3 regions of the Sphingobacterium sp. BS-2 genome follow, and region 1 is predicted to be linked to each of the others. Evidence: riboswitches for the same ligand, from Rfam matches in the RefSeq annotation. Region 1 holds a riboswitch; each other region holds the start of a gene.
The links. A riboswitch is a leader RNA that binds a small molecule or an ion and turns the genes downstream of it on or off. The one in region 1 is predicted to bind thiamine pyrophosphate.
Positions count from the first base shown of each region.

Region 1 (3,276 bases):
TTCCCATCTGAATTCAAACCTTGCTTTGCTCAACGCATTATCCCTGTATTGGGCTCCCGGATGTCCTTTCGCTAAATCAGCAGCGTGGGCAGCAAGTTTATAGGTGATTACACCATCCTTAACGTCTTTTTTGTTAGGCAGTCCTAAATGCTCTTTCGGAGTCACATAGCACAGCATTGCGCAGCCGTACCAACCGATCATAGCAGCGCCGATGGCAGAGGTGATATGGTCATATCCTGGTGCAATATCAGTTGTGAGAGGGCCTAAAGTATAGAATGGGGCCTCATCACACTCTTCCAATTGCTTTTCCATGTTCTCTTTGATCATGTGCATAGGAACGTGTCCTGGCCCTTCGATCATGACCTGGACATCATGCTTCCAAGCTATTTTGGTGAGTTCGCCAAGGGTTTCCAGCTCTGCAAATTGAGCCGCATCATTGGCATCCGCAATAGAACCCGGTCTAAGCCCATCACCTAAAGAAAAGGCAACATCGTATTGTTTCATGATTTCGCAGATTTCCTCAAAATGCGTATACAAGAAGTTTTCCTTATGATGGTACAAGCACCATTTTGCCATGATAGAACCACCTCTAGAAACTATCCCTGTCACCCTTTTTGCCGTTAAATGGATATACCTCAACAAAACACCTGCATGGATGGTAAAGTAAGATACCCCTTGTTCAGCCTGTTCAATCAACGTATCTTTAAAAATCTCCCAAGTCAAATCCTCAGGAACTCCCTTTACCTTTTCCAAAGCCTGGTATATCGGCACCGTTCCGATTGGAACAGGAGAATTTCTAATTATCCACTCGCGGGTTTCATGTATGTTCTTACCAGTCGAAAGGTCCATGATGGTGTCAGCACCCCAACGGCATGCCCAAACTGCTTTTTCAACTTCCTCCTCAATACTTGAACTGACAGCACTATTACCGATGTTAGCATTGATCTTCACTAAGAAGTTTCGCCCAATGATCATTGGCTCACTTTCAGGATGGTTGATGTTATTGGGGATAATGGCCCTTCCTGCGGCTATTTCATCCCGTACAAACTCTGGCGTAATTAATTTCGGCGTATTGGCACCAAAACTTTCGCCTTTATGTTGATCAGCCATTCCTTTTGTAGCGGCCTGCAATTGTTCTATTCTTTGATTCTCGCGAATGGCAACATATTCCATTTCCGCTGTGATGATCCCTTTTTTAGCATAGTGTAACTGGGTTACATTTTGTCCTACAGCAGCTCTTTTGGGTCTATGGTTGTAAGCGAAGCGCAAATCATCTAAACTCGAGTCATGTAATCTTTTCTGTCCATACGCTGAACTGATGCCCTCTAAAATTTCGACATCATTTCTATCTAGAATCCACTGATCCCTGATCCTTTCCAATCCTTTTCGGATATCGATTTCACAGCTCACATCCGTATAAGGACCCGAAGTATCATAGATCGTAACTGCTGGATTTATTTCCAAACCACCATTGCTCAATTTAGTTGGGCTTAGGGAAATTTCCCGCATCGCAACTTGGATGGGATGAAGGTTTCCTGGAATAAATACCTTTTTGGAATTTGGAAAAGGATGGGTCGTAATCTTTTGCTCTGTCATGTCTTCAAAAATTTAAGGGTTATCCGCCTTGAGTTGCGGTTATGATTAGGATAGAATCGTTATCAGTCAATAAGGTATCAGCCCAATTGTTCCTTGGGATGACTTGGTAGTTTAGCGCAATAGCAACACCTTTGGTCTTGCCTTTCAGCTCCAATTCCATTAATTCCTCCAAGCTCAAAGGAGACTTCTTGTACTGTTTCGTCTGATTATTGATAATAAGTAGCATTCCTGAATTATTATTTAAGCATTAATGCTTTAGGAATATCTACTCTAAGTGCAGGACGCACCCATGAATGATATTTTACTTTTCCCTACGCTAGTATGATCTAGATCAGGTTGTAAGGGTAAAATCTCAGCCTGCATTTAACGCAGACACCCCTAAAGCATTGGCAAGTTAGCTAAACGAGTTAACTAAAAGAAATTATTTGTGATTTTTATATAAATATGCATTTGAATCTTTACCGAAAAGAAACTCCGTCTAAAGCCCTAAACTACTTTAGAATCAATCTTTCAGCATCATTCTTTTCCTTAAATTCTTTGTAATATTTTTTGACATACACATGCAAGTCATACGTGGTCCAATATTGGGCGACCTCAAAGTCGGGACGGTATGCGACCATAAAGAGCTCTAGCTCTTCATCTTCCATGGGAATGATATCGCTGATGGTTGCCTTATTGAAGATCTGGTCAACCTCCATATTATGGATCTCCTGCTGCATAAACTCCTCAAATCTTCTGGCATTCCGGCCTGCTTTGCTGAATTTTTCATAGAAATAAGTAATGGTAGGCATACCAAAAGGCAAGAGCAGCTGCCAAGGAGGGTTCCCTGAATAGTATAAACCACCTTTTACATTGAGATCATTTTTCATGCTTTGCAGCTCTTTCAGCTTTGCTGCCTTTGTGTTCCCCATAACCACGACCTCATCAATCACAATGGCTTTTTTCTGCAGAAAAACATTTTCTTCAAGCTCTTCCGCCAAGATGCTGAACCGGTTCCAGTGGGGATGTACAAAGGTAATGCTATCAGAAGGGCGAGCATCAATTCCAAAAGAACCATCAAAATCCGAACGTAGCATCTGTTTGGTTCTTTGATTCATGACATCCACATTCTTGATCAGCAAAGTACTGTCGCTCGAATAGATAGTTCCGGTATATCTCTTTTGGGCTTGGGAAAAGGCCACCAAACTATATAGAAATAAAAGAAAGGAGATAATAATCGGTTTTAATGCCATTGCTTTGTGATTAAGCGTTCATTTTCTTTAGATGAAAATAAATCATCCAGTCTAATTTACTAAATCTAAAAGCTTTGTGTCGTAGCGATAACTATATTTAACATTTTGATTAAGATTATTAAATATGGAAACTCTTTAGCTAATTAATTGTCAACAATCGCCTGCTTTTTATAAAATGAAAGGCTATTTTTGGAGTCAATTTAAAAGTATCGATTGACCATGTCAGCCAAAATTCGAAATACCAATGTTGCTGTTGCTGCAGCGATATTTTCCATGATTTGTGTGCAAGGAGGAGCATCATTTGCAAAACAGTTGTTTCCAGCCATCGGTCCAATCGCTACTACGACCTTGAGGATAGGCTTATCGGCCATCCTCCTTTATGCCATCAATAGGCCAAAACTACATACCTTCAATAAACAACAATGGTTTTACTGTGGCTTATACGGAG
Region 1 is NZ_JBIXGO010000017.1:259,037-262,312, forward strand. It holds gene thiC (phosphomethylpyrimidine synthase ThiC) at 1-1,596, opposite strand, end outside; gene thiS (sulfur carrier protein ThiS) at 1,616-1,822, opposite strand; TPP riboswitch at 1,888-1,986, opposite strand; gene ACK2WI_RS09940 (hypothetical protein) at 2,088-2,828, opposite strand; gene ACK2WI_RS09945 (EamA family transporter) at 3,048-3,276, shown strand, end outside.

Region 2 (3,276 bases), on a different contig from region 1:
TCTCTGAACAGTTCAATCTTCTAAAAGCGTCTTTCAAACAGAACCATGTTATCTCGATAGGTATCTCTAAAAAAGGTAGACAACTTTTCCAAAGCTTAAAGGATGATTATCAGCAAAAAGGAATTGCCATTGAAAAGGAGACGGAACATGCCGACATCAATTCTGTTAAAAAACAAGGCCATCTCGTTATTATCGGGAATGCTGAAGAAGAAAGCACCTTATTGGAAGCCGGTATCATACGTGCCTCTAGCTTGATCGTGTTCCTGGAAAACGAACAGACCGTAATTGAAATCATTGAGTCCGTCCAAGATATCTACGACAAATCAAAATGTCAGAACAATTTACTCTGTTTCCTACATATCAGTAGTCCCCGGTTAATTGACTTAGTCAAAAACACTGGAATCCACTTAGATAACAACCAAATCCAACTTCGGTTCTTCAATATCCACAAGATGTTGGCTAGACAGTTTTTCTCGCAATTCCCAATAGATCTGCAGCGATCTGGAAAGAAACTTTCCGACATCAATAAAATAGTATTTTTAGGTTATGGGGATTTTGCAAAAGCAATGTTAATCCAAGCCATGCGGATTTTCCATATTTCTGTTGAAAACGATCTTAAAATAGCTGTTTATTCCGAGCAAGCTGAAAAAGACAGGAATTACTTCAAGGAGCAATATCCTAAAGCCAATAAGATATTCCCTATTGAATTCCACAATTTTCAAGGCACCTACAATGAATTGGTAGCAAGGGAAGACCTGTTGGAAAAAGGCGATGAAACCTTGTTTATTACTGCATTTGATCAAGATCAGACCAACCTCAACACAGCGCTTGAGCTATTGGACAAAACCCAGAACAGTAATTTTCCAATTTACGTGCTCAATGCTGAAGGCAAAGGACTGCGGAAATTAATCCGATATTCGGAAGAAAGCGATAGGATTAAATTCTTTGGACAGATGGAAGACATCTGTAACCTAGAATTCATTACCGGGAATAAGCAGGATAAACTGGCACAAGCCATCCATGATGATTACCGAAAACTGCTTTCAGGGGCTAGTTCCGAAAGTGCTAAATATACCTCTGATTGGCTTACTTTGAGTGAAGATGCAAAAGATGCCAGTCGCGCACAAGCTGACCATATCCCCTATAAGTTTTTATTGACCCATAAGGATTGGCCAGCAAGCAATCCAGATCAACTAAATTTTAGTGATGATGAAGTGGAAACCTTAGCCATTATCGAGCATAACCGCTGGATGGCGCACCGTTATATTAATGGTTGGGATTATGGGGAAGTCCGAAATGATGGGCAGAAACTCCACCCTTCCCTTATCCCTTGGGAGGTACTCAGTGAGAGTGAAAAACAGAAAGATCGCGATACCATCTTAAGAATAAAGATACTTTTGAACGAATAAAAAAGCTATAGCCCAAGAATTTGTCTTTGCAGATTGTTTGGGCTATATTTGATTGGCTTTAGGGGTATTCTGATAAGAATTGAGATAGACCCTTTGAACCTGATACGGTTAAAACCGTCGTAGGGAAAAGCATAATTGCTTGGCAAACCTAATTGCCTTTTCCCTTCCCTTTAGCCGTTATTGTTTTTAATTTTTCAAATAATGGAAAACGACATTTATCATTTATTGACTCAAGTCCGAGAAAAATCTCCACTAGTTCAAAACATTACAAATTTTGTGGTCATGAACAATACCGCAAACGCGCTATTGGCACTTGGTGCATCCCCTATCATGGTCCATGCAGAAGAGGAACTGGAGGAAGTCCTGAGTTTCTGCAATTCCTTGGTCATCAACATCGGTACGCTCAGCAAGCCTTGGGCAGACAATATGATCTTGGCAGCTCAACTAGCCAATAAGCTAGGCAAACCTTGGGTACTGGATCCCGTAGGCGCAGGTATCTCTTCACTACGAAATGAAACCCTACAGGCCCTTATGTTATTAAAACCAACTGTCATTCGTGGCAATGCCTCTGAAATCATCGCGCTCCAAAACTTCAACCGTAAAAGTGTTAAAGGTGTGGACAGCACCCATTCAAGCAGCTATGCCCTAGAAGCAGGGAAATTACTGCAAAAGGAAACTGGCTCCATCATTTGCATCTCTGGTGCTACAGATTATGTTATTTCCGAGAATGAGATCACTGAAATCAAAAACGGAACCTCTGTAATGACCAAAGTGACTGGAATGGGCTGTACAGCTTCTGCCATTACTGGGGCATTTATTGGCTTAGCGAAGCACCCCTACCAAGAAGCTGTAGCCGGGGTGGCTATCACAAGTCTTGCCGGCGAATTGGCCGCCAAAATCTCGAAAGGGCCAGGAAGTCTACAACTTAATTTTTATGATATCCTATTCAATCTCGCTAAAGAACAGATCTTGGGTAATCTAAAAATAAAAAGATATGCCAATCCATCCTGATTTCCCCTACCCCCTCTATTTGGTGATTTCAGAAAAAGATTGTGTTAACATGGATTGGCTACAAGTAGCTGAAGAAGCCATATTAGGCGGTGTGGATATCATTCAATTACGTGAAAAGAACCTCTCCCATGCAGCTTACCTAAAAAAGGCCAGGGCATTGAAGAAAATTACAGATCACTATCAAGTTCCATTGATCATCAATGATGCTCAAGACATTGCAGTTGAAATCCAAGCATGGGGAGTCCATGTCGGGCTCTCTGACACACAACCTTTAGCCATTGTCGAAAAATATGGGAATCAACTGAAAATCGGTTGGTCTTTGGAATACAAGAACCAACTGGAAAGCCCTCAAATGAATGCAACCCATCATTTAGGTCTGAGCCCTATTTTCAAAACAGCTACGAAGACCAATACGGTAACCACTTGGGGATTTGAAGGAATCAAGGAAATAAAAGGCTTGACCGACAAACCACTGATCGCCATTGGTGGAATGAACCCAAGCAATGCCAGACAGGCATTTGAAGCCGGAGCAGATTCTGTTGCAGTCGTGTCTGCAATTTGTAGCAGTACAGACCCTAGAAAAGCAGCAGAAGATTTGAAAGGATTATTAAAATGAAAGAAAACAAGAAATATAAAGTACCCACCGTTCTCAGTATTGCCGGATTTGATGGAAGTGGCGGAGCAGGCATCCAAGCCGATACCAAAACGATATCATCCCTAGGTTGCTATGCCATGAATGTCTTGACGGCTTTGCCGGTGCAAAACACCCAAGGCGTCAAAAACATCTTCGATATCCCTGTGGAGGCTGTAAAAGAGCAATTGGATTGCCTCTTTGAAGATATCTATCCGGATAGTA
Region 2 is NZ_JBIXGO010000009.1:137,346-140,621, forward strand. It holds gene ACK2WI_RS03055 (NAD-binding protein) at 1-1,409, shown strand, start outside; TPP riboswitch at 1,460-1,552, shown strand; gene thiM (hydroxyethylthiazole kinase) at 1,611-2,420, shown strand; gene thiE (thiamine phosphate synthase) at 2,404-3,036, shown strand; gene thiD (bifunctional hydroxymethylpyrimidine kinase/phosphomethylpyrimidine kinase) at 3,033-3,276, shown strand, end outside.
Region 2: linked by a shared signal. The riboswitch ahead of thiM (hydroxyethylthiazole kinase) and the one ahead of thiS (sulfur carrier protein ThiS) in region 1 are both predicted to bind thiamine pyrophosphate.

Region 3 (3,276 bases), on a different contig from region 1:
AAGGTCTTTACCATTGACTATTATTGGGTCAATTCCATAATGATCTAATCCGTCCAACGGCCTGAATTCTTCATAATAACCAGCACCGCGGGTATAGTGAAGGGCAGTATTAAAGGTCATTTTTTCTGAAGGACGGTAGGAATAGTTCAAGTGAGCATGTGTTTGCGTATAGTTGTCCGTCTGGTTATCGTAAGTGTAGTAATTGTATTTACGGTCACCGTTTAAGAACCTTTCTCGCTCTGCATCGAACAACCAAAGGTTATCGGCGTATTCTTCGATTCTTTCTTTGTTTCCTGTGAACAATGGTTCTGTAAGGCCATACCAGGCTTGGTAAGTTTTTTCCTTACCTGAGAACACAGTCGCTTTGAGGGTATGCTTATCGGTATACATGCCTGCATCTACATAAAAAGACTTTAAATTCGATGAAGCTCTATCAACATAGCCATCAGAAGAAATCCTGGATAACCTGGCGTTGAAAGCGAATTTATTGTTGATCAATCCAGACCCTGCTTTCAAGGTATTTTTCCAAGAGTTATAAGAGCCGAACGAGTTATTGAACTCTAGGTAAGGCTTAGTCTCTAGGGCATCCGTCTGGAAGTTTAATGAAGCACCAAAAGCAGCTGGTCCATTGGTAGAAGTACCGATACCCCGTTGGATCTGTATACTTTCTGTGCTAGAAGCAAAGTCAGGAAGGTTTACAAAGAAAGAACCCATGCTTTCTGGGTTATTCAGGGGGATGCCATTCAAGGTGACATTGATACGTTCGTTATCGGATCCTCGGATGGTCATGTTCGTATAACCAATTCCTGCTCCTGCATCGGATCCAATCACCACTCCGGGCGTCTGGTCAAGGAGGTAAGGAATGTCCTGGCCAAGGTTGTTTTTCTTGATTTCTTCCTTGCTGATGGTTTTGAAAGTGGTCGCAGAGTTTTCTTTTGCACGAGTTGCAGTTACATAAACTTCTTCGAATTCATAGACCCTGTCTTTTAATTGAATGGAAAAATTAGCTTGATTTTCTGGATTTATTCTTAAAATTTCGGATTTATAACCAATAAAAGAAATTTTTAAGTCATGGAGACCTTTGCTTAGATTGCCAAAAACGACAATTCCGTCTTTATTGGTTGATTTAGATTGTCCGTCGATGGACACGGTTGCGGCGTCTGCAGGTGCTCCAGATTTGTCTAAAACCCTAACAGTTAAGTTTTGCTGCGCATAGCTCGCAAGTACTAGCAAACATAAGGCTAAAGTTGCCCAAAGCTTGTTAAACATAATAAAAAAATGTTTTAAAGAGTTAAACTTTCTTGCTGTAAGGGGTCACAACAAGTTCTATTTAACCGCCCTTTCCCTACGCTGGCATTATCCAGATCAGGTATGTATTTCTTGTAAACACTTGAAATACAGGGTATAATCTCAGCCTTTATTTGTGTTTTACAACAAGGCACCCCTATTCGATGCGGCAAATCTAATCTTTTGGATAAATAAAACAAAATTTAAATATTATTGTAACAAGTTCGTAATTATTATTTTATTAGTTAAACTCATTATATTTTTTTGTAAATTGCCAACATTGCCATCAATGGGCAAATTACGCTAACTTTAAAAAAACGGAACTATTAATTTCTTATGAAGTATTACGCTGCTGATGTTGTGTTTCCTGTTGCCGGTCCTGCTATTAAAAGGGGGGTTGTCGCGATGGATGATCAAGGGATTGTGAAAGGTGTTTTCAATCCAGGTGAAATAGATGAAAATTTAGTGGAACAATTCAAAGGAGCTTTAATTCCTGGATTTGTAAATGCTCATTGCCATTTGGAACTTTCCCATTTATTAGGTGTTGTGCCGAGGAGTACAGGATTACCTTCATTTCTTTCTGCTGTAATCAATGAACGCGGTAACCATGAGAGTAAATTAGAAGCTGCAATGGAAGAAGCTGACAAGATGATGTATGATAACGGCATCCAAGCTGTTGGTGACCACGTCAACTCCGCAGTGACCGCTAAGATCAAGGAGAACAGTCCTATCAAATACCATACATTCGTAGAAGTAATGGCAACCAATAAAGAGGAGGTCGTTACTAGAATCGATAATGCTAAGGAAATTGAATTCCATTTTGATTATAAACATTCCTCAATTACCCCTCACGCCCCTTATTCCGGATCCAAGTTCTTGTTTAAGACCTTGAAGAAGGCTATCAGCGAAGATAATATCATCAGTATCCATAATCAGGAAAGTGATGAAGAGAACAAGCTTTTCCGCTATAAAAAAGGTGAATTCTTGGAGTTTTTCAAAAAGATGGACATGGTTTTGGAAGATTTTAGAGCTCAAGCTAGAAACTCCCTGCAATCATTTCTTCCTTATATTCCGAGTAAGAACAAATTGATTTTGGTACACAATACCTATACCTCCATTAAGGATTTGGACTTTGTGGATAGAATGGGGAGATCTGTTTATTTCTGTTTCTGTCCAAAAGCCAACCTATATATCGAGGATAGAATTCCAAAAATCGACAATTTCTTATTGGGTGGCCATGACATCGTTATTGGTACCGACAGTTTGGCATCGAATGATACCTTGGATATTCTGGAGGAATTAAAGGTAATCCACAAAGAGTTCCCAGATTTGGATTTCAATGAGACCATCAAATGGGCTACTTTGAACGGTGCAAAAGCATTGAACTTAGAAAGCGAATTAGGGTCTTTGGAAGTTGGGAAGAAGCCAGGTTTGGTACTATTGGAAGGGATGGATACCTTCAAACTTAATCCAAAAGTTAAGGTAAGAAGAATTAGATAGTTTCTAATTCTATTTCTTCTTATACCTTTGTATTCATGAAACATTGGAATATTAAGGTTCAAGGTAAAGTTCAAGGAGTCTTTTTCAGGGCTTCTACAAAAGCTGTTGCTGATCAATTGAAGGTAAAGGGTTTTGTGAAGAACGAACCGGATGGATCTGTATATATAGAAGCTGAGGGCGATAGATTCGCCCTAGAGTCTTTATTGGACTTTTGCCAAGAGGGTCCTGAACATGCCGAAGTATCCCAAGTGGATTATCAAGAATCTGATGTGATCAAAGGGTTCCGCAATTTTGAAGTCCTTAAGAAAACCATATAAGCGTGTCGGTAGTTAAGAAATTTGTCAGCGATACGATGATTTATGGTCTCTCGACCATCTTATCACGAATGCTTGGGTTCTTGATGACCCCATTCTTTACCAGTAAGTTTCCGACCTCCATTTACGGGATATTCACCAATCTTTTCTCTTATGCATCCATGCTGAATGCTGT
Region 3 is NZ_JBIXGO010000021.1:104,871-108,146, reverse strand. It holds gene ACK2WI_RS16615 (TonB-dependent receptor) at 1-498, opposite strand, end outside; partial or broken gene ACK2WI_RS16610 (hypothetical protein) at 572-643, opposite strand; partial or broken gene ACK2WI_RS16605 (TonB-dependent receptor plug domain-containing protein) at 619-1,269, opposite strand; TPP riboswitch at 1,326-1,456, opposite strand; gene ACK2WI_RS16600 (amidohydrolase family protein) at 1,624-2,787, shown strand; gene ACK2WI_RS16595 (acylphosphatase) at 2,823-3,104, shown strand; gene ACK2WI_RS16590 (polysaccharide biosynthesis C-terminal domain-containing protein) at 3,107-3,276, shown strand, end outside.
Region 3: linked by a shared signal. The riboswitch ahead of ACK2WI_RS16605 (TonB-dependent receptor plug domain-containing protein) and the one ahead of thiS (sulfur carrier protein ThiS) in region 1 are both predicted to bind thiamine pyrophosphate.